2 regions of the Streptomyces sp. HUAS MS02 genome follow, and region 1 is predicted to be linked to the other one. Evidence: riboswitches for the same ligand, from Rfam matches in the RefSeq annotation. Region 1 holds a riboswitch; the other holds the start of a gene.
What was found. Region 1 has a riboswitch for cobalamin ahead of ACZ9QC_RS13320 (ribonucleoside-diphosphate reductase subunit alpha). Riboswitches for the same ligand answer to the same signal wherever they lie in the genome.
Positions count from the first base shown of each region.

Region 2: another riboswitch for cobalamin. It lies ahead of ACZ9QC_RS40070 (energy-coupling factor ABC transporter permease); the one in region 1 lies ahead of ACZ9QC_RS13320 (ribonucleoside-diphosphate reductase subunit alpha).

Region 1 is NZ_CM146747.1:3,150,520-3,159,755, reverse strand. It holds gene ACZ9QC_RS13335 (GlxA family transcriptional regulator) at 1-299, opposite strand, end outside; gene ACZ9QC_RS13330 (hypothetical protein) at 393-626, shown strand; gene ACZ9QC_RS13325 (ribonucleotide-diphosphate reductase subunit beta) at 766-1,770, opposite strand; gene ACZ9QC_RS13320 (ribonucleoside-diphosphate reductase subunit alpha) at 1,827-4,280, opposite strand; cobalamin riboswitch at 4,405-4,540, opposite strand; gene ACZ9QC_RS13315 (GNAT family N-acetyltransferase) at 4,604-5,110, opposite strand; gene ACZ9QC_RS13310 (nucleoside hydrolase) at 5,315-6,304, opposite strand; gene mctP (monocarboxylate uptake permease MctP) at 6,480-8,108, opposite strand; gene ACZ9QC_RS13300 (DUF3311 domain-containing protein) at 8,105-8,425, opposite strand; gene ACZ9QC_RS13295 (GntR family transcriptional regulator) at 8,655-9,236, opposite strand, start outside.
Region 2 is NZ_CM146747.1:9,274,910-9,284,145, forward strand. It holds gene ACZ9QC_RS40040 (aldo/keto reductase) at 1-410, shown strand, start outside; partial or broken gene ACZ9QC_RS40045 (L-rhamnose mutarotase) at 407-550, shown strand; partial or broken gene ACZ9QC_RS40050 (amidohydrolase family protein) at 555-758, shown strand; gene ACZ9QC_RS40055 (energy-coupling factor ABC transporter ATP-binding protein) at 740-1,621, opposite strand; gene cbiQ (cobalt ECF transporter T component CbiQ) at 1,618-2,367, opposite strand; gene ACZ9QC_RS40065 (energy-coupling factor ABC transporter substrate-binding protein) at 2,373-2,915, opposite strand; gene ACZ9QC_RS40070 (energy-coupling factor ABC transporter permease) at 2,912-3,631, opposite strand; cobalamin riboswitch at 3,662-3,844, opposite strand; partial or broken gene ACZ9QC_RS40075 (HoxN/HupN/NixA family nickel/cobalt transporter) at 4,150-4,362, shown strand; gene ACZ9QC_RS40080 (MFS transporter) at 4,438-5,766, opposite strand; gene ACZ9QC_RS40085 (ArsR/SmtB family transcription factor) at 5,910-6,269, shown strand; gene ACZ9QC_RS40090 (endonuclease/exonuclease/phosphatase family protein) at 6,348-7,283, shown strand; gene ACZ9QC_RS40095 (glycoside hydrolase family 43 protein) at 7,270-9,236, opposite strand, start outside.

The sequences.
Region 1 (9,236 bases):
CCCCGGTCCGCGGCCCGGCGCAGCGCGTCGAGCAGGTCGGCCGGGTAGATCCGGTGCACATAGCTGTCGCCCGCCGGCACGACCACCAGGTCGGCCTCTTCGAGCCGGTCCAGGCCGTACGGGGTGGAGATGGTGAAGCCCGCGTGCGTCCGCAGGGTCGGGCCCTCCGCCGACGCGACCACGAAGTCGTACACCGGCAGGCCCTCGTCGCTGCGGTCGAGGCCGAAGACCTCGCACACGACTCCCAGTTCGAAGGGGTGCACGCCCTCCATGAGGATGGCGGCCACGTTCTTCAGCATGCTGCCAGTGTGCCTCGGAAGTGGCAGGAATTCGAGGGGGTGCGGCAGTCCTGCCACTGTTTGTCAGGAGTGTTCGGCGCGACAGTGGTGTCCATGGATACGACACAGCTGCAAGGACTCATCGGAACACTGGCCGTCCTCGGGATGCTCGCCCTGGTGGCGCTACCCGCGATCGTCGGCGTCGTGCACGACCGGCGTATCGACCGCCAGCTCCGGCGGGCGGCGCAGGAACGTCGGGCGACGCAGGAGAGGCGGGCACCGCAGGAACGGCAGGCGGCGCAGGAGAGGCAGGCGGCGCCGTCGCACCGCGTCGCCCGCCCCGCCTGATCGCCGTCGTCAGGCATGCGGCGCCCCATGGCCACGGACGCACGACCCGAGGCGGCGACCCCTCCGGCACCTCCCCGGCACGACGACGACCGCGCAGGTCACGTCGGCCGGGGACGCCATCACCTCGAAGGGGCCCGGCTCAGAAGTCCTCGTCCAGGTCGACGGTGCCCTCCACCGCGACCTGGTACGCGGACGGGCGCCGCTCGAAGAAGTTGGTCAGCTCCTGGACGCCCTGCAACTCCATGAAGGAGAAGGGGTTCTCCGAGCCGTACACCGGGGCGAAGCCGAGGCGCGTGAGGCGCTGGTCGGCCACGCATTCCAGGTACTGCCGCATCGACTCGGTGTTCATGCCCGGCAGTCCGTCACCGCACAGGTCGCGCCCGAACTGCAGCTCGGCCTCGACCGCTTCCCGCAGCATGTCCGTGACCTGCTGCTGGAGCGCGTCGTCGAAGAGCTCCGGCTCCTCCTTGCGGACGGTGTCCACCACCTCGAAGGCGAAGGACATGTGCATCGTCTCGTCGCGGAACACCCAGTTGGTGCCGGTGGCCAGACCGTGCAGCAGACCCCGGCTGCGGAACCAGTAGACGTACGCGAAGGCGCCGTAGAAGAACAGGCCCTCGATGCACGCCGCGAAGCAGATCAGGTTGAGCAGGAAGCGGCGGCGGTCCGCCTGGGACTCCAGTCGGTCCAGCTTCTCGACCGAGTCCATCCACCGGAAGCAGAACTCCGCCTTCTCCCGGATGGAGGGGATGTTCTCCACCGCCGCGAAGGCCGCCGCCCGGTCCTCCGGGTCGGGGAGGTAGGTGTCCAGGAGCGTCAGATAGAACTGGACGTGCACGGCCTCCTCGAAGAGCTGGCGGCTCAGATAGAGCCGCGCCTCGGGGGAGTTGATGTGCTTGTAGAGCGTCAGCACGAGGTTGTTCGCCACGATCGAGTCGCCCGTCGCGAAGAACGCGACCAGACGGCCGATGAGGTGCTGCTCGGCGGGGGAGAGCTTCGCGAGGTCGGCGACGTCCGAGTGGAGGTCGACCTCCTCGACAGTCCAGGTGTTCTTGATCGCGTCCCGGTAGCGCTCGTAGAAGTCCGGGTAGCGCATCGGGCGGAGAGTCAGCTCGAAGCCGGGGTCGAGGAGATTCTGGGTCATAGCAGTCGGCGCGAAGCGCCGTCCTCCAGGGGTGGTGGTCGGGTGGCGGGCGGGAATTACTGGCAGGCCTCGCAGGACTCGGGGTTCTCAAGGGAGCAGGCGACGGCATCCGGATCGGCCGACTGCTGGACGGGGATGGTGTTCTCGGGCCGGTTCGACGTCTGCGCCTGGCCCTGACCCTGTGCGGCGCGGGCGATGCGGGTCGCCGGGCGGGAGCGCAGGTAGTACGTGGTCTTCAGGCCCGACTTCCAGGCGTACGCGTACATCGAGGAGAGCTTGCCGATGGTCGGCGTCTCCAGGAACAGGTTGAGCGACTGGGACTGGTCCAGATACGGGGTGCGGGCGGCGGCCATGTCGATCAGACCGCGCTGCGGGATCTCCCAGGCCGTGCGGTACAGCGCCCGTACGTCGGCCGGGATCCACGCGAAGTCCTGCACCGAGCCGTTCGACTCGCGCAGCGCCTCACGGGTGCGGGCGTCCCAGACGCCCAGCTCCTTCAGGTCCTTCACCAGATACGAGTTGACCTGGAGGAACTCACCGGACAGCGTCTCGCGCTTGAACAGGTTGGACACCTGCGGCTCGATGCACTCGTACACACCGGCGATCGAGGCGATGGTGGCCGTCGGCGCGATGGCGAGGAGCAGGGAGTTGCGCAGGCCCGTCGTCGCGACGCGCTCACGCAGGGCCGCCCAGCGCTCCGGCCAGGTGGTCTCGACGCCGTAGTGGTCGGGGTGCAGCACGCCGCGCGCCGTACGGGTCTTCTCCCAGGCCGGCAGCGGGCCGGACCGCTCGGCGAGGTCGGCCGAGGCCTCGTACGCGGCGAGCATGACGCGCTCGGCGATCCGCGTCGACAGGGAGTTCGCCTCGGGGGAGTCGAAGGGCAGCCGCAGCTGGAAGAAGACGTCCTGCAGGCCCATCGCGCCGAGTCCGACCGGACGCCACTTCGCGTTGGAGCGGCCCGCCTGCTCGGTCGGGTAGAAGTTGATGTCGACCACGCGGTCGAGGAAGGTGACGGCGGTCCGGACGGTCGCGTCCAGCCGCGCCCAGTCCATGTCGCCCGCCGCCGGGTCGACGAACGCGCCCAGGTTCACCGAGCCCAGGTTGCAGACTGCCGTCTCCCCGTCGTTCGTGACCTCCAGGATCTCCGTGCAGAGGTTGGAGGAGTGGACGACATGGCCCGGCTCGGCCGTCTGGTTCGCCGTGCGGTTGGCCGCGTCCTTGAAGGTCATCCAGCCGTTGCCGGTCTGCGCGAGGGTGCGCATCATCCGGCCGTACAGGTCGCGCGCCGCGATGGTCTTCTTCGCCAGGCCGTCCGCCTCCGCTTTGCGGTACGCGGCCTCGAACTCCTCGCCCCACAGGTCGACCAGCTCGGGTACGTCGGAGGGGGAGAACAGCGACCACTGCTCGTCGGCGTTCACCCGGCGCATGAACTCGTCCGGGATCCAGTGCGCCAGGTTCAGGTTGTGCGTACGCCGGGCGTCCTCGCCCGTGTTGTCGCGCAGCTCCAGGAACTCCTCGATGTCGGAGTGCCAGGTCTCCAGGTAGACCGCGGCCGCGCCCTTGCGCCGGCCGCCCTGGTTCACGGCGGCGACCGAGGCGTCCAGCGTCTTCAGGAACGGCACGATGCCGTTGGAGTGCCCGTTGGTGCCCCGGATCAGCGAACCGCGCGCGCGGACGCGGGAGTACGACAGACCGATGCCGCCGGCGTGCTTCGAGAGGCGGGCCACCTGGTGGTAGCGGTCGTAGATGGAGTCCAGCTCGTCCAGCGGGGAGTCGAGGAGGTAGCAGGACGACATCTGGGGGTGTCGCGTGCCGGAGTTGAAGAGCGTGGGCGAGGAGGGGAGGTAGTCGAGGCGGCTCATGAGCCCGTACAGCGCGGCCACTTCGTCCAGGGCGCGGAGTCCCGCCTCCGGATCGGCTCCCGTGTCCTCGGCGAGACCGGCGGCGACCCGCAGCAGGAAGTGCTGGGGCGTCTCGACGACCTTGCGGGTGAGCGGGTGCCGGAGCAGATAGCGGCTGTGCAGGGTGCGCAGACCGAAGTAGCCGAAGCGGTCGTCCCCGGCCGGGTCGATCAGGGCGTCGAGACGCTCGGCGTGGGCGCGGACGAACTCGGCCGTGCGGTCGGCGACGAGGCCCTCCCGGTGGCCCACGGCGATGGACTCGGTGAACGTCGTGACACCCTGCGAGGCCGCCTCGGCGCGGATGCCGATGGCCAGCAGCCGGGCGGCCAGCTTCGAGTAGGCGGGGTCCTCGGCGATGAGGCCCGCGGCCGCCTCCGTGGCCAGCTCACGCAGCTCCGCGACCATCTCGGCGGAGGAGACACGCACCGACCGGCCGCGCAGCGCGGCGGCCGCGACCCGGCCGGGGTCGGCGTCGGGGAGGTCGGCGGTCAGCTCGGTCAGGGTCCGCAGCAACGCGGCACCGGGGCCGTCGGACTCCGCCGCCGGGTCGGCTGGAACCGGCTCGGCCGCGGCGATGTCTGACACCGGATCGGCTGGCGCGATGGTCACGTGGGGCTCTCCCTCGCTCGGCTGGGGGCCCTGCGGAGGGCAGGCGGCAGCACACGAGCGCACGGGGGCGTCGCGTCCACCGGCCCATTCCGCGAGGCCCGGACGTCAGGGCACCCGGACCGGACGGCCGGGCGCACTGTCGGCAGGTGTTCGGACTGAACAGGCGTGCGCGCATGGTGATGTGCACGCGCCCGTACACCGTTGCGGGACAGTTCCGGATTCACACCGGATTCCCCTGCGGCGACAGCGAGCATGAGCATACATCTAGTGCCGGGGCGCGGTGTCACCCCCACATGTTGTGTCGCCTTCGGTCTTGCAGGGTGTCAGAGCGTCAACTCGTAGGTGATGAGAGTGACGTCGAGGAGGTCGGGCAGGGGGTTCCAGTCGCGCTCCGGTGTGCGGGTGAAACCCAGGCGTTCGTAGATGCGATGGGCGGCCTGCATGCCGCGTTGGGTCGACAGCACGAGGCGCACACAGCCCTCCACGGCGCGGGCGCGCTCCACACAGGCCCGCACGAGCGCCTCGCCGGCACCGCGCCCGCGGGCCTCCGGGGAGACCGCGAGCATCCGTATCTCGGCCTCTCCCGCACGGGCGATGTCGGCCATGGGGCCGCCCGTGGGGACGAAGGTCACTCCGCCCAGCACCCGCTCGTCCGCGACCGCCACGAGCACGTCGGCGTCGGCGGCCCGCTTCGCCACGTCCCGCAGCTCGTCGAGGTACTGGTCGCTCTGCCCGAAGTCCAGCAGGCCGTCGCCGAGGTAGGCCTGGCCGGTGATCTCGCCGAGTGCGGCGTACTCGGCGGGAGCGGCGGTCCTGATGGTGATGTCCATGCGTCGCAGTGTGCACGAGCGACGGGTCGGCGGGGCTGCGGTTTTCCACAGGGAGCGCCGTCGGTCGGACAATCGGACCGCGCGTGTCCCGCCGGGCCGTTCGGGACCGGGGGGGTGACCCCAGGTCATTCGGGATCGCCGTTCGGGATCGCGCAGGTCGCGCCGCGCTGTTCGGGCTCTCCGGTGGAGATCGCGCAGGCCGCGTCAGGCCGTCGCCGGCCACCGGGGCAGCGTCGTCACGAAGTCCGCGGTGAAGTCACGGGTGCCCGGTCCCAGCGCGACCCGGCCGGTGGCCCGCAGGCGCGCCGTCAGCGCGGGGGACTCGGAGTAGCAGACGCGCCGGGCGGCGGTCGGCACGAACACCGTCTGGCCACGCGTGAGTTCGCTCGCGCACTCCACGACGACAGCCCCCTCCGCGGCCTCGACGAACGCCTCGTCGCCGCAGACGCCGACGGCCAGCGGATCGTGCAGCGGGCAGGTGCCGTCTCCGCCGTGGCGGGTGTAGGCGCCCATGTAGGTGCGCATCAGCCGGGCGGCGAGGGCCGTGCCGGGGCCCGCGGCCTCCAGCGCGGCGAGGTCCTCCGGGCGGAACAGCCAGCGGTGCGAGGCGTCCAGGTCGACCATGGTGAACGGGATGCCCGAGGAGAGCACGATCTCGGCGGCGTCCGGGTCGGCCCAGATGTTGAACTCGGCGACCGGGGTGAAATTGCCCGGGACCTGCGCGGCGCCGCCCATGAACACGAACTTGCGGACGCGGTGGGCGAAGTGCGGGTCCTCCAGCAGGGCGATGGCCACGTTGGTGAGGGGTCCGGTGGCGCACACGGTCAGCTCGCCCTCGTACTCCCTCGACAGGCGGAGCAGGGCCTGGGCGGAGGACTCCGTGGGGTGCGGGGCCGTGGAGTCGGGGAGGGTTTCGTCGCCGAGGCCGGCGCGGCCGTGGAAGGCGGAGGCCTCGCGGTAGGGGAGGCGGGAGAGGGGGCGGCCGGCGCCTCTGTGGACCGGGACGTGGGTGTCGATGCGTAGGGCTCGGGCGAGGGCGCGGGCGTTGGCGTACGTCGCTTCGGCGGGGAGGTTTCCGCCTGCCGAGGTGTACGCCTTGAGGTCCCAGAGGTCTGTTCCCAGGAGGTACTGGAGGGCTACGGCGTCGTCGATGCCGGGGTCGCTGTCCAGGACGATCGGGGGGCGAGCGGTCACTGTCCCAGCGTAGCGGGGTGTTTCTCGCCCCCGCCGCCCCTACCCGTCCCGTCCATGAGGGGCTGTGCCCCTTTGACCCCCACACGTCCGTCCGGTGGGGGTTCTCGCGCAGTTCCCCGCGCCCCTGAAAGAGGCGGGGCTGCGCCCCTGCCTTTTTTTCAGGGGCGCAACCCGGCTAGTGGCTCGTTCCCGCCGTCGCCGGAGGGAGTTCCACCTGGACTCCCGGGTCGCCGGCGTCTGCCGTGTAGTCCTGGGGGCGGGTCTCGTCGATGCCCTCGGGGGCCTTCGCGGCGCGCAGGGCGAAGGTGAGGACCACCGTGACCACGAGGTTGAGGACGAACGCCGTCAGACCGATGTAGCCGATCTCGCCGATGCCGGGGATCTCGGCGGACGAGCCGCCGAAGTGCTTCTGGGTCGGGGAGGCCACGCCGTACGCGGCGATCGTCCCGTACAGCATGCCGACCGCCCAGCCGGCGATGAGGGCCCAGCGGTGGAACCAGCGGGTGAAGAGACCGCCGACGAGGGCCGGGAAGGTCTGGAGGATCCAGATGCCGCCCAGGAGCTGGAAGTTGATGGCGACCGTCTTGTCCATGGTGAGGACGAAGGCCAGCGCACCCACCTTCACCAGCAGGGACACCAGCTTGGAGACCTTCGTCTCCTGCGCGGGCGTGGCGTCCGGTTTGATGAAGTCCTTGTAGATGTTGCGGGTGAAGAGGTTCGCCGCCGCGATGGACATGATCGCCGCGGGCACCAGCGCGCCGATGCCGATGGCGGCGAAGGCCACGCCCGCGAACCAGTCCGGGAACATCGTCTCGAACAGCTGCGGGATCGCCAGCTGGCCGTTCTGCACCTGGACGCCGGCCGCGATCGCCATGAAGCCCAGCAGCGCCAGCAGGCCCAGCATCAGGGAGTACAGCGGCAGGATCGTCGTGTTCCGGCGGATGACCTCGCGGCTCTTGGACGACAGCGTCGCCGTGATCGAGTGCGGGTACATGAAGAGCGCCAGCGCCGAGCCGAGGGCCAGCGTCGCGTACGTCCACTGGTTGGCGTCGCCCGGGACGAGCGCGCCGCGTGGCTTGTCGGTCGCCGGGTTGGTCTGGCTGTAGGCCTCGCCCGCCTTGGCGAAGATGTCGTCGAAGCCGCCGAGCTTGATCGGGATGTAGATGATCGCCACTGCGATGACGATGTAGATCAGGGTGTCCTTCACGAACGCGATCAGCGCGGGCGCCCGGAGGCCGGAGGAGTAGGTGTAGGCCGCCAGGACACCGAACGCGATCAGCAGGGGCAGGTCCTTGATGAACCAGTTGGTGTTCTCGCCGCCGCCGACGCCCATCACGTCCAGGACGGCCTGGATACCGACGAGTTGGAGGGCGATGTACGGCATCGTCGCGAGGATGCCGGTCAGCGCGACCGCCAGCGACAGGCCCTTCGAGCCGAAGCGGCCGCGGACGAAGTCCGAGGTCGTCACATAGCCGTGCTTGTGGGAGACCGACCACAGGCGGGGCAGGAACGTGAAGATCAGCGGATAGACCAGGATCGTGTAGGGCACCGCGAAGAAACCGGCCGCGCCCGCCGCGTAGATCGCCGCCGGCACGGCGACGAAGGTGTACGCGGTGTAGAGGTCGCCGCCCAGCAGGAACCAGGTGATCCAGGTGCCGAACGACCGGCCGCCGAGGCCCCATTCGTCGAGGCTGTGCTCGTTCTCGGCCTTGCGCCAGCGCGCGGCCAGGAAGCCCATGACCGTGACGGCCAGGAAGAAGAAGATGAAGACGGCGAGTGCCACGCCGTTCACGCCGTCCTTCACTTCGCGGCACCCCCGTCCTGGGACTCCGGGGACCGCTGGGGCTGCTGCGACTCGCCGGATTTCCGGGCGCGCTGGTCACGCTGCCACAGGACGTACGCGGTGGCGGTGAGCGCGGTGGAGATGAGCACCCAGGCCATCTGGTACCAGTAGAAGAAGGGGATGCCGATGAACACCGGGTCCGTCTTGGCGTACGAGCCGACCCAGAGCATCGCGACGAACGGGGCGAGCAGACACAGGGCGATGACCACCCTGACAGGTGTCACCGTCGGTGGTCCCGCTTCGGGTGCCGGCGGCCTCACTTCAGACGCTTCTGACATGTCCCGGTTCCGTCCCCTCGCCGATCACCACTGGGTCACCTTTGATCCCTCGCGCAACGCGCAGGAAATCTAAGGGACGGCTTCCGTCGTACGGAACCCCCTGTCCGGATATCGGATGCGGAGGTTCTGTGTTCAAGCCGGTGGTCCACCAGTGGTGAGACGGCGCTGGAGTTGGAGTCGGCAGGCCCCTCCGCGCGCGGGCGCCGAGCCGGGGAGGCCCCGAACGGGCTCAGTCCTGCGGTCGCTTGAGGCGGGCCACGAACTTGTACCGGTCGCCCCGGTACACGGAGCGCACCCACTCCACCGGCTGTCCGTCCTTGTCCAGCGAGTGCCGGGAGAGCATCAGCATCGGCAGGCCGACGTCCGTGCCCAGCAGGCCGGCCTCGCGCGGCGTGGCCAGCGAGGTCTCGATGGTCTCCTCGGCCTCGGCGAGATGGACGTCGTACACCTCGGCGAGCGCGGTGTAGAGGGAGGTGTACTTCACCAGCGACCTGCGCAGCGCCGGGAAGCGCTTGGCGCTCAGATGGGTCGTCTCGATCGCCATCGGCTCGCCGTTCGCCATGCGCAGCCGCTCGATGCGCAGCACCCGGCCGCCGGCGGTGATGTCGAGCTGTCCCGCGAGCGTGTCGTCCGCGGTGATGTAGCCGATGTCCAGCAGCTGCGAGGTGGGTTCGAGCCCCTGGGCGCGCATGTCCTCGGTGTAGGAGGTGAGTTGCAGCGCCTGGGAGACCTTCGGCTTGGCCACGAACGTGCCCTTGCCCTGGATGCGCTCCAACCGCCCCTCGACCACCAGCTCCTGCAGCGCCTGGCG
Region 2 (9,236 bases), 6.1 Mb from region 1:
GCTACACCCTCCTCGAACAGGAGGGCCTGGCGGAACTGCTGCCCGAGGCCACCGCCCGGGGACGCAGCGTGCTCATCGGCGGCGTTTTCAACTCCGGCCTGCTGATCGACCCGAAGCCGCAGGCCACGTACGACTACGCCCCCGTGCGGAAGCCCGTGCTCGATCGCGCCCTGCGGCTGGGGGCGGTCACCGAGCGCCACGGCGTACCGCTGCGCGGCGCGGCCCTGGCGTTCCCCTCCGCTCACCCGGCGGTCGCGGCCGTGCTCACGGGCGCGCGCTCCGCCGAGGAGGTGCGCGACACGGTCGACCTGCACGGCCGCCCCGTCCCGGCCGCCCTCTGGGACGAGTTGCGCGCCGAGGGGCTGCTGAGCCCGAGCACCCCCGTCCCGCAGCCGAAGGAGCCGTCGTGAGGGTCGCCCTGCACACCAAGGTCCGCGCCGACCGCGTCGAGGAGTACGAGGCGGCCCACCGCGAGGTCCCCGGGGAACTGACCACCGCCATCCGCGCCGCCGGGGTGAGCGAGTGGACGATCTGGCGCAGCGGCACGGACCGACCTCGTCCCGTACGCCGACACCGTGCTGGACGCCTTCGGGCCCGAGCGGCTGATGTACGGCTCCGACTGGCCGGTCTGCCGACTCGCCTCCGACTACGCCGAAGTCCTGGACGTCGCCGACGCGTTGATGTCCGGACTCGGTGAGGCCGAACGCCGGGAGGTCTTCGCGGGCACCGCCGTGCGCGTCTACGGCCTGCGGATCTGAGGCTGAGGCAGCCGCGAGCCCGGTCCGGCGTCCGCCTCCGCGAGGGCCGCCAACTCGTCCGGTGTGCGCGGGCCCGCCTCCTCCCGCTCCAACAGCCCCTGCCCACGCAGCAGCCGGGCGACCGCGACACCCCAGGGGAGCCGCAGCCCCGCCTGGTGCAGGAGATCCGTGCGGGCGAGCATCTCCGCCACCGGGCCCGTGCGCGCGCCGGTCGGGGTGAGCAGCGCCGCGTCGTCGGCCCAGCGCAGCGCGAGGTCGACGTCATGGGTGGCCATCACGACGGTGGTGCCGGAGCGGCGCAGCTCGTCCAGGGTGGCGAGGAGCCGCTCCTGTCCGTCCGGGTCGAGTCCGGCGGTCGGCTCGTCGAGGATCAGGACCCGGGGCCGCATCGCGACCGCCCCGGCGATGGCGGTCCGCTTGCGCTGGCCGTAGGAGAGCAGATGGGTCGGCCGGTCGGCGAGGGCGGCGATACCGAGCGCGCCGAGCGCCTCGTCCACCCGGTCCCGCACCTGCGCGTCGGGCAGTCCGAGGTTCAGCGGTCCGAACGACACGTCCTGCGCGACGGACGCCGCGAAGAGCTGGTCGTCCGGGTCCTGGACGACCAGCTGGACCGTCGTCCTGAGCCGGGTGAGCCCCTTGCGGTCGTACGACACCGGCCGCCCCTCGACGGCCAACTCGCCCGCGCGGGGCCGCAGTCCGCCGCTGAGCAGCCGCATCAGCGTCGTCTTGCCGCTGCCGTTGCGGCCCAGCAGGGCGAGCGCTCGCCCCGCGCGCACCTCGAAGTCGAGTTCGCTGAGCACGGGCGGTCCGTCCTCGTACGCGAACGACGCGCCCCGCAGGGCGACGAGTACGGGCTCGCTCATGTCAGCGGCCTTTCCAGGACGAGGGTGAGGGCGGCGACGGCCGCCAGGAGCGCGACACTGGCCGTGGTGAACCGCACGGAGACCCGGGCCTCGGGCACCAGGACGCGCAGAGTGCCGTCGTACCCCCGTCCGGCGAGCCCGGTCTGCAGCCGTGCCGCCCGGTCGAAGGCCCGTACGAACGCGGTGGCGCCGAGCCCGGCGAGGGAACGCCAGGTGGCGGCCCGGGTGGTGTGCCCCAGCCGCGCCGCCTGCGCCTCCCGGATCCGGCGCATCGAGTCCAGGAGCAGAAAGCTCATCCGGTAGGTGACCAGGGCCACGTCCACGACCGGCGCGGGCACCCCGGCCCGGACCAGCCGGGGCAGCAGGTCCGACATCGGGGTGGTGAAGGCGAACAGGAGGACGCCGAGGGAGGCGGCCGAGGTGCGCAGCAACAGTTCCCCGGCGCGGACCGCTCCGCCGTCGGCCGGCGTGACGAACCCCTGCGGCCCGCCCACCTGCACGAGCAGCGGCAGCGCGCCGGTCACGCAGAAGCCCAACGGAACGCGGTAGGCCCGCCACAGCCGGCGGCCGGGCACGCCCGCGGGGCCCAGCAGCACCACGAGCGAGGTCAGCAGGACCAGGGCCGCGCCAGGCCAGGGCGGCAGGGAGATCGCGAGCACGGTGAGGCCGAGCCCGAGCACGGCCTTGTCCACGGGATGACGGCGGCGCCAGCGACTGCTGTGCGCCGCCGCGTCGATCGGCAGCACCCGGGTCAGCCCCGCCCGGCCGGGGCAGCCCCGGAGCGACCGGACGAGCCTTCGTCGCCGGTCGGGTCGGGGGTGTCGGACGCCCCCGACGCGCCCTTCGGGGCCGCGGCCGCCGGAACGCTCGCCGCAGGGCTGGACGCGCTCACCGTCGGGCCGGACGCGCTCGTGGTCGAGGCCGCCACGGTCGCGTCCACCGGCTTCTCCGGGGCCTTGTCGGTCTCCCCGGCCGCGTCCAGCAGCGCCCGCGCCCGGGCCTCGCCCTGGCGCCGGCCTTGGCGGACGCCGAAGTAGTAGGCGAGGACGCCCGCGCCGAGGGCCGCCTGGAGGGAGAAGAGCGCCGACTCGATCTCACCCGACGGCGGCTCGTACAGCGGGGAGAACCACGGCTCGTAGTCCGGCTCGATCTCGGTGATCGCTGTCTCCGCCTCGCCGTCGGCGCCCGAGAACGGCTCCTCCTTGTGGTCACCGAGGCCGAGGGCCAGCGGCAGGACGGCGAGCGCGGCCACGACGAGCAGCAGCAGTACGTTGATCTTCGTGTTCCGGTTCATCGGGCCACCGCCTCGGTCTCGTTCTCCCTCTCGGCCCCGGTGCGGCCCTGCCTGCCGGTCAGGAGCACGCCGAGCCGGGTGAGTTCGCCCTTGCTCGACTGCACCAGCAGACGCATCACCAGCACGGTGAGCAGACCCTCGCTGACCGCGAGCGGGATCTGGGTGACGGCGAAGATGGAGCCGAACTTGCCGAGCGCGCCCAGGAAACCGCTGCTCGGGTCGGGGAAGGCGAGCGCCAACTGCACGCTGGTGGCGCAGTAGGTGACCAGGTCGGCGACGAACGCGCCGAAGAACACCGTCACCATCAGCGGCACGTCGAAGCGTCGCAACAGCCGGTAGACGCCGTACCCCGCCCAGGGGCCGGCGATCGCCATGGAGAAGACGTTGGCGCCGAGCGTGGTCAGACCCCCGTGGGCGAGCAACAGGGCCTGGAAGAGCAGGGTGATGGTGCCGAGGACCGCCATGATCGGCGGCCGGAACAGGATGGCGCCGAGGCCGGTGCCGGTGGGGTGGGAGCAACTCCCGGTGACCGACGGCAGCTTCAGCGCGGACAGGACGAAGGTGAAGGCACCCGAGGCACCGAGCAGCAGTGTGCTCTCGGGGTGCTCCCTGACCTCACGGGTGAGTGCCCGTACTCCGTGGACGACGAACGGCGCGGACGCGACACCCCAGGCGATCGCGTGCGCCGGAGGAAGGAAACCCTCGGCTATGTGCATGGCTCAGCAGACCCTCTCCAGCACCTCGTGGATGGTTGACGCGCCTTGGCCGGTCTCCTGGCTTACGGGTGACACCGCCCGTGCTCCGCCTTCCCGGGTCCGAAGACCCAGTGGCTGTCCGTGAGGACCGGAGCCGGACTTCCCGATCACAGTGGCGAGGGCCGCACCGGCATCACACCGGATTTCCCGTTCACCAAGGCGTGGTGACAGTAGTGCCCAGATAAGGACGCTGACAAGCGGAGGCCAGGGGCGCGCGGGCGCCGTGCGACAGCTCACACCCGGGCGCACGCTCCGGCGCACGCCTCGCGCGTCGACAGGAGCCCACGGCTGACCGAAAGCAGACGCGAGCTTTACTGCGAGATAGTTGCAGCTGCCAACATGGCGCACAAGGCTGAGAGGACGCGACCGCACGCACCCATGGAAGAAGAGGCGCACGCCCCATGGCTCCTGGCACCGACACCGCCCCCTCGGCCACCGCCGGGCCGGGCGGACTCTCCTGGCGGCGGATCCGCTCCTCCCTGACGCGCGGGGAGTGGGCGAGCCTGGCCGGGATGGCCGGGTTCATCCTCGCTCTGCACCTCATCGGCTGGTTCACGCTCGTGGTGATCGTCGCCCCCGAGCACCACAGCGTCGGCAGCAAGACCTTCGGCGTCGGCATGGGCGTCACCGCCTACACCCTGGGCATGCGGCACGCCTTCGACGCCGACCACATCGCCGCCATCGACAACACAGCCCTGCTGGTCTGGCGGTTCGCGCGGATCGAGCAGAAGTGGACGACCGGCTGACCGCCGCACCTCGGCCACTCCCTAGTGCGCGTGCAGCCCGTCCCCGAGATGGCCGTGACTGTGCCGCCATCCGGCCCGGACGCGTCGGGCGCCCACCAGATGGGGGTGACCGGAGGGGAGCCCGGCGTGCACGTGGGACGTCGACGACGCAGGCCACAGCCGTACGGCCGTCAGCGCCGCGCCCAGCGCGAGCGAACCCAGGGCGAGCACGGCCCAGTTCAGCCCTGCCGTCGCCCCCAGCCATCCGGCCAGCGGATACGTCAGCAGCCAGCAGCCGTGCGAGAGGGAGAACTGGGCCGCGAACGCGGCCGTACGCTCCCCGGGCGCCACCGAGCGGCGGACCAGACGCCCGGCCGGAGTGAGCACCGCCGAGCACGCGGCACCGAACGCGGCCCAGAGCACCAGCAGCGCGGGCAGCCGCCAACTCCCGCCCTGCGCGCCGGTGACGGCCCCGAGCCCGGCGAAGACGCCGGCCAGCGACAGCGCGCCCGGCAGCATCACGGCACGGTCGGGGACCTTCTCCAGCACCCGGGGCAGCACCAGCGCCACGGCCATTGACCCCGCCCCGTACGCCCCGAGCGCCAGCGGCAGGGCGCTCGCGGACAGGCCGAGCACATCACGGACGTAGACGACGGAGTTCACCGTCACCATCGCCCCGGCCGCCGCGACCGCGAGGTTCAGGACGAGCAGGGCCCGCAGCTCGGGTACGCCGAGGAAGAGACGCGTCCCGGCGGTGGCCCTGGCGTACGCGCCGCCCGCCCACGGGGCGGTGCCGGCGGCCCGCTCGGGCAGGGCGGTGGAGACGACCAGCGCGGCCGAGGCGAGGAACCCGAGGACCGTGCCGGTGAACAGCCCGTCGTAGGTCGTCACGGACAACAGCGCGGCCGCGAGCGCGGGGGAGAAGAGGCTCTCCAGGTCATAGGCGAGCCGGGACATCGACAGGGCCCGGGTGTAGTCGCGTTCCTCGGGCAGCACATCGGGGATGACGGCCTGGAAGGTGGGCGTGAACACGGCCGACGCGGACTGCAGGAGGAACACCAGGACGTAGACCTGCCAGACCTCGCCGACGAACGGCAGGGACACGGCGATCCCCGCCCGCACCAGGTCCGCCGCCACCATCAGGGCCCGGCGGGGCAGCCGGTCGGCGACCGCGCCCACGACGGGGGCGATCACCACGTACGCCACCATCTTGATCGCGAGCGCCGTACCGAGGACGGAACCGGCGTCGGCGCCCGCGAGGTCGTACGCCAGCAGCCCGAGCGCGACGGTCGCGAGCCCGGTCCCCACCAGGGCCACGACCTGGGCGGCGAAGAGCCGCCGATAGGCACGATGACGCAGTACGGCAAGCATGAACAGATGATAGCCGTCATGTGCGCACCTATGCACATGAGAGCGTCCCGCAGTGGCGCGGGGAACCGCGCGACCAGCCCCCACGAACCCGCGGCCAAGAGCCGACCCCCCCGCACCCCCGGCGGAGCGCCTACGCTGGGCGCATGCCTGAACGCCATGCCGTGTCACCTGCGTCCGGTGCGCATCTGCGCGCCCCCGACAGCGCACGGCTCACCGAGGCGACCGGAGTGTTCGCGATGCTCTCCGACGTCACCCGGCTGCATCTGCTGTGGCTGCTCGCTCAGGGCGAGTCGGACGTCGGCTCACTGGCCGACCGCTGCGAGGCGTCCCGCACGGCCGTCAGCCAGCATCTGGCGAAGCTGCGGCTGGCCGGGCTCGTGGACACCCGCCGCGAAGGCCGGCACATCTACTACAGCCTCGCCGACGGGCACCTCAAGCGCCTGGTCGTGGAGGCGCTCAGCCACGCCGACCACCGGGTCAGCGGCCAGGCCCCGCACGACTGAGGACGGCCGATGACCGCCGGACATCCACCGTCCCCTCCGCCGTCCTCTCCACCGTCCCTTGTGCCGTCTCCTGACCGCGTGCGGCCGGACCGCCCCGGTGCCGGACGGGTGAGCGCCGCGGCGGCCGGGCTGACAGCCGGGCTCGTGCTGTTCCCCGGCCTGGTCCCCAACTCCGTGGGCCGGCTGGGCAGTCTGCTGGAGGCGTTCCTGCCCTGGCTCGGCCTGGTGGTCGTGGTCCTGCTCGGCGTGGGGCTGCTGCACCGCTCGGCCGTCACGCTGCTGGCGCTCCTGCTTCCGGCGGCGGCCTGGACGTACACCTTCGGCGGTCTGCTGCTGCCCGGCGCGTCCCCCGGGGCGCGGGATCTCGTCGTGGTGCAGCACAACGTGAGCGACGAGAACACCGACCCGGCGGGTACGGCCCGCGCCCTGGCCGAGGCCGGGCCCGACCTCGTCGCGCTGGAGGAACTGGTGCCCTCGGCACTGCCGGTCTACGAGAGGACGCTCGCCCGGGAGTACCCGCACCACGCGGTCCGCGGCACCGTCGGACTCTGGTCACGGCATCCGCTGACCGGGACCCGCTCGCTGGACATCAAGCCCGAGGGGATCGAGGAGGACTGGCGCCGCGGGCTCAGGACCTCGGTCCGTACCCCGCACGGCGACATCGCGGTGTACGTCGCCCACCTGCCGTCCGTCCGCCTCGGCTCGGGCGGACTCGCGTCACACCGGCGTGACGAGAGCGCCGGCCTGCTGGGCCGGGCCGTCGCCGCCGAGACGCGCGACCCGGTGGTCCTCCTCGGCGACCTCAACGGCACGGTCGACGACCGCGGCCTGGCACCGCTCACCACACGAATGAACGTGGCGGAGCGCGGCTTCGCCTTCAGCTACCCCGCCGGTCTCCCGCTCGCCCGGATCGACCAGGTCATGGCCCGCTCGGCGACCGTCGCCGACATCCGCGCCCTGCCCGCCACCGGCAGTGACCACCTGCCCGTCGCCGCCCGGATCACCCTGGACTGACCACCGGCCCGATGGACTCCAGCGTCGGCACGACCTCCTCGATCGAGCCGTCGGTCGCGAACACCAGCCGGTCCAGGGTGGATTCGCGGTGGACGCCGTCACCGCGCGGGGTGCCGGGGCCCGGGATCGCGAACCGGTGGTAGCAGATGAACCAGTCGTCCGTGCCGGGGACGTTCACGACCGTGTGATGGCCGGTCGCGAGGATCCCGTGCTCCGGGCGCTTCCGCAGGATCACGCCCTTCTCGGTCCACGGGCCGAGCGGGGTGGGGCCGGTGGCGTAGGCGACGCGGTAGTCCTCGCTGCGGGTGTCGTCCTCCGACCACATGTAGTAGTAGACACCCCTTCGCTTGAGGACGAAGGCGCCCTCGCGGAAGTCCTTGGGCGTGAACCGCCTTACCCGCGCCGGGTCGAAGGAGACCATGTCCTCGTCGAGCGGGACCCCGTACGCCTCGCTGTTGCCCCAGTAGAGATACGCGGTGCCGTCGTCGTCCGTGAAGACGGCCGGGTCGATCATCTGCCCCGCGTAGTCGTCGCGCCCGATGAGCGGCCGGTCCAGGGCGTCCCGGAAGGGCCCGGTGGGGCTGTCGGCGACGGCCACACCGATCTGCTGGTCGGCGCAGAAGTAGAAGTAGTAGGACCCGTTCCGTTCCCCGGCGGCCGGGGCCCAGGCGTGGCGCTCCGCCCAGCTCACGTCGGACTCCAGGTCGAGGACGACGCCGTGGTTCTCCCAGGTGACCAGGTCGTCGGAGGAGAACACCTCGAACCGGGTGCCGCCCCAGCCCTCGAAGCCGTCCGTCGTCGGATAGAGGTAGTAACGGCCGTGGAACTCCTGGATGTTGGGGTCGGCGTACAGCCCCGGCAGCAGGGGGCTGCGCATCGGCACCGCCTCGACCGTCCAGGTGCGAGCAGTGCCGTCGGCCGCTGTGACGGTGTAGCTCTGCGGGGTGCGGAAATCGCGCTCGGTGCCCGACGGCGGGTCGATCCGGGAGTCCGCCGACAGGTCGAACTCCGGCGCCAGACGGGCGAGTTCGGTGCCCGGGTGCAGAGGCAGGACGACCTTCGACGCGGTGTCGTCCACGAGCGCGTACGCCTTCAGGCCGTCCGGCACGGTGGCGTCGACCACGGACGCCGGCGGCGCGTACCCGGCGAGGAGCCGCTCGTACTCGGCCCGTGTCACGGGCAGCACCGAGCCGTGCCGCGCACCCGGCGGCAGCGCGAACTCCTCGCAGGGCGTCCACTTCCCGGAGTCCAGGTCGGTGGTCTCGAAGGGTACGTAGCCGCGTCCGCTGAACTCGTCGACGAACAGGTACCACGTGCGGTCGTCCGTGTTCGACCTGAAGACGATCGGCCCCTCGCCCTGCTCCACGGCCCCGTGACCGATCCGGTCGGCCACGAAGGCGTACGCGGTGTCGCGCAGCCGAGGCGACTTCTCCGCCGTGATGAACTTGCCGCCGGGCGCGGCGGGGGAGTGGTCTCGCTCGTCCTTGGTGAAGCGGTAGTGGATGCCGTCGTGCCGGACGACGGTCGAGTCGATGACCGAGTGGCCGGGGTCGTTCCACAGATGGGGCTCGCTGAACTCGCGGAAGTCACGGGTGGTCGCGTACAGCATCCTGTTGTGGGTGTCGGCGCTGTGGTCCGGGTCGTCCTCCGCGTACAGCTTCGACGCCCAGAAGACGACGAACGCGCCGAGCTCCGGGTCGTGGACGGCCTCGGGCGCCCAGACGTTGCCGGCCGTGTCGGGGGCGACGCGCACCAGCCGGCGGTCGGTCCAGCGCACCAGATCGGTGCTCTCCCAGACCATGAGCGAGGTGCTTCCGGTGCGCTGCACCCGGTCCCAGTCGCCGTGCGGCTCCCCGTGCATCCTGAGGTCGGTGGCGATCAGATAGAACCGGTCGCCCTCCGGGGCGCGCACGAGGAACGGGTCGCGCAGCCCGCCCGTCCCGAGGTCCGAGG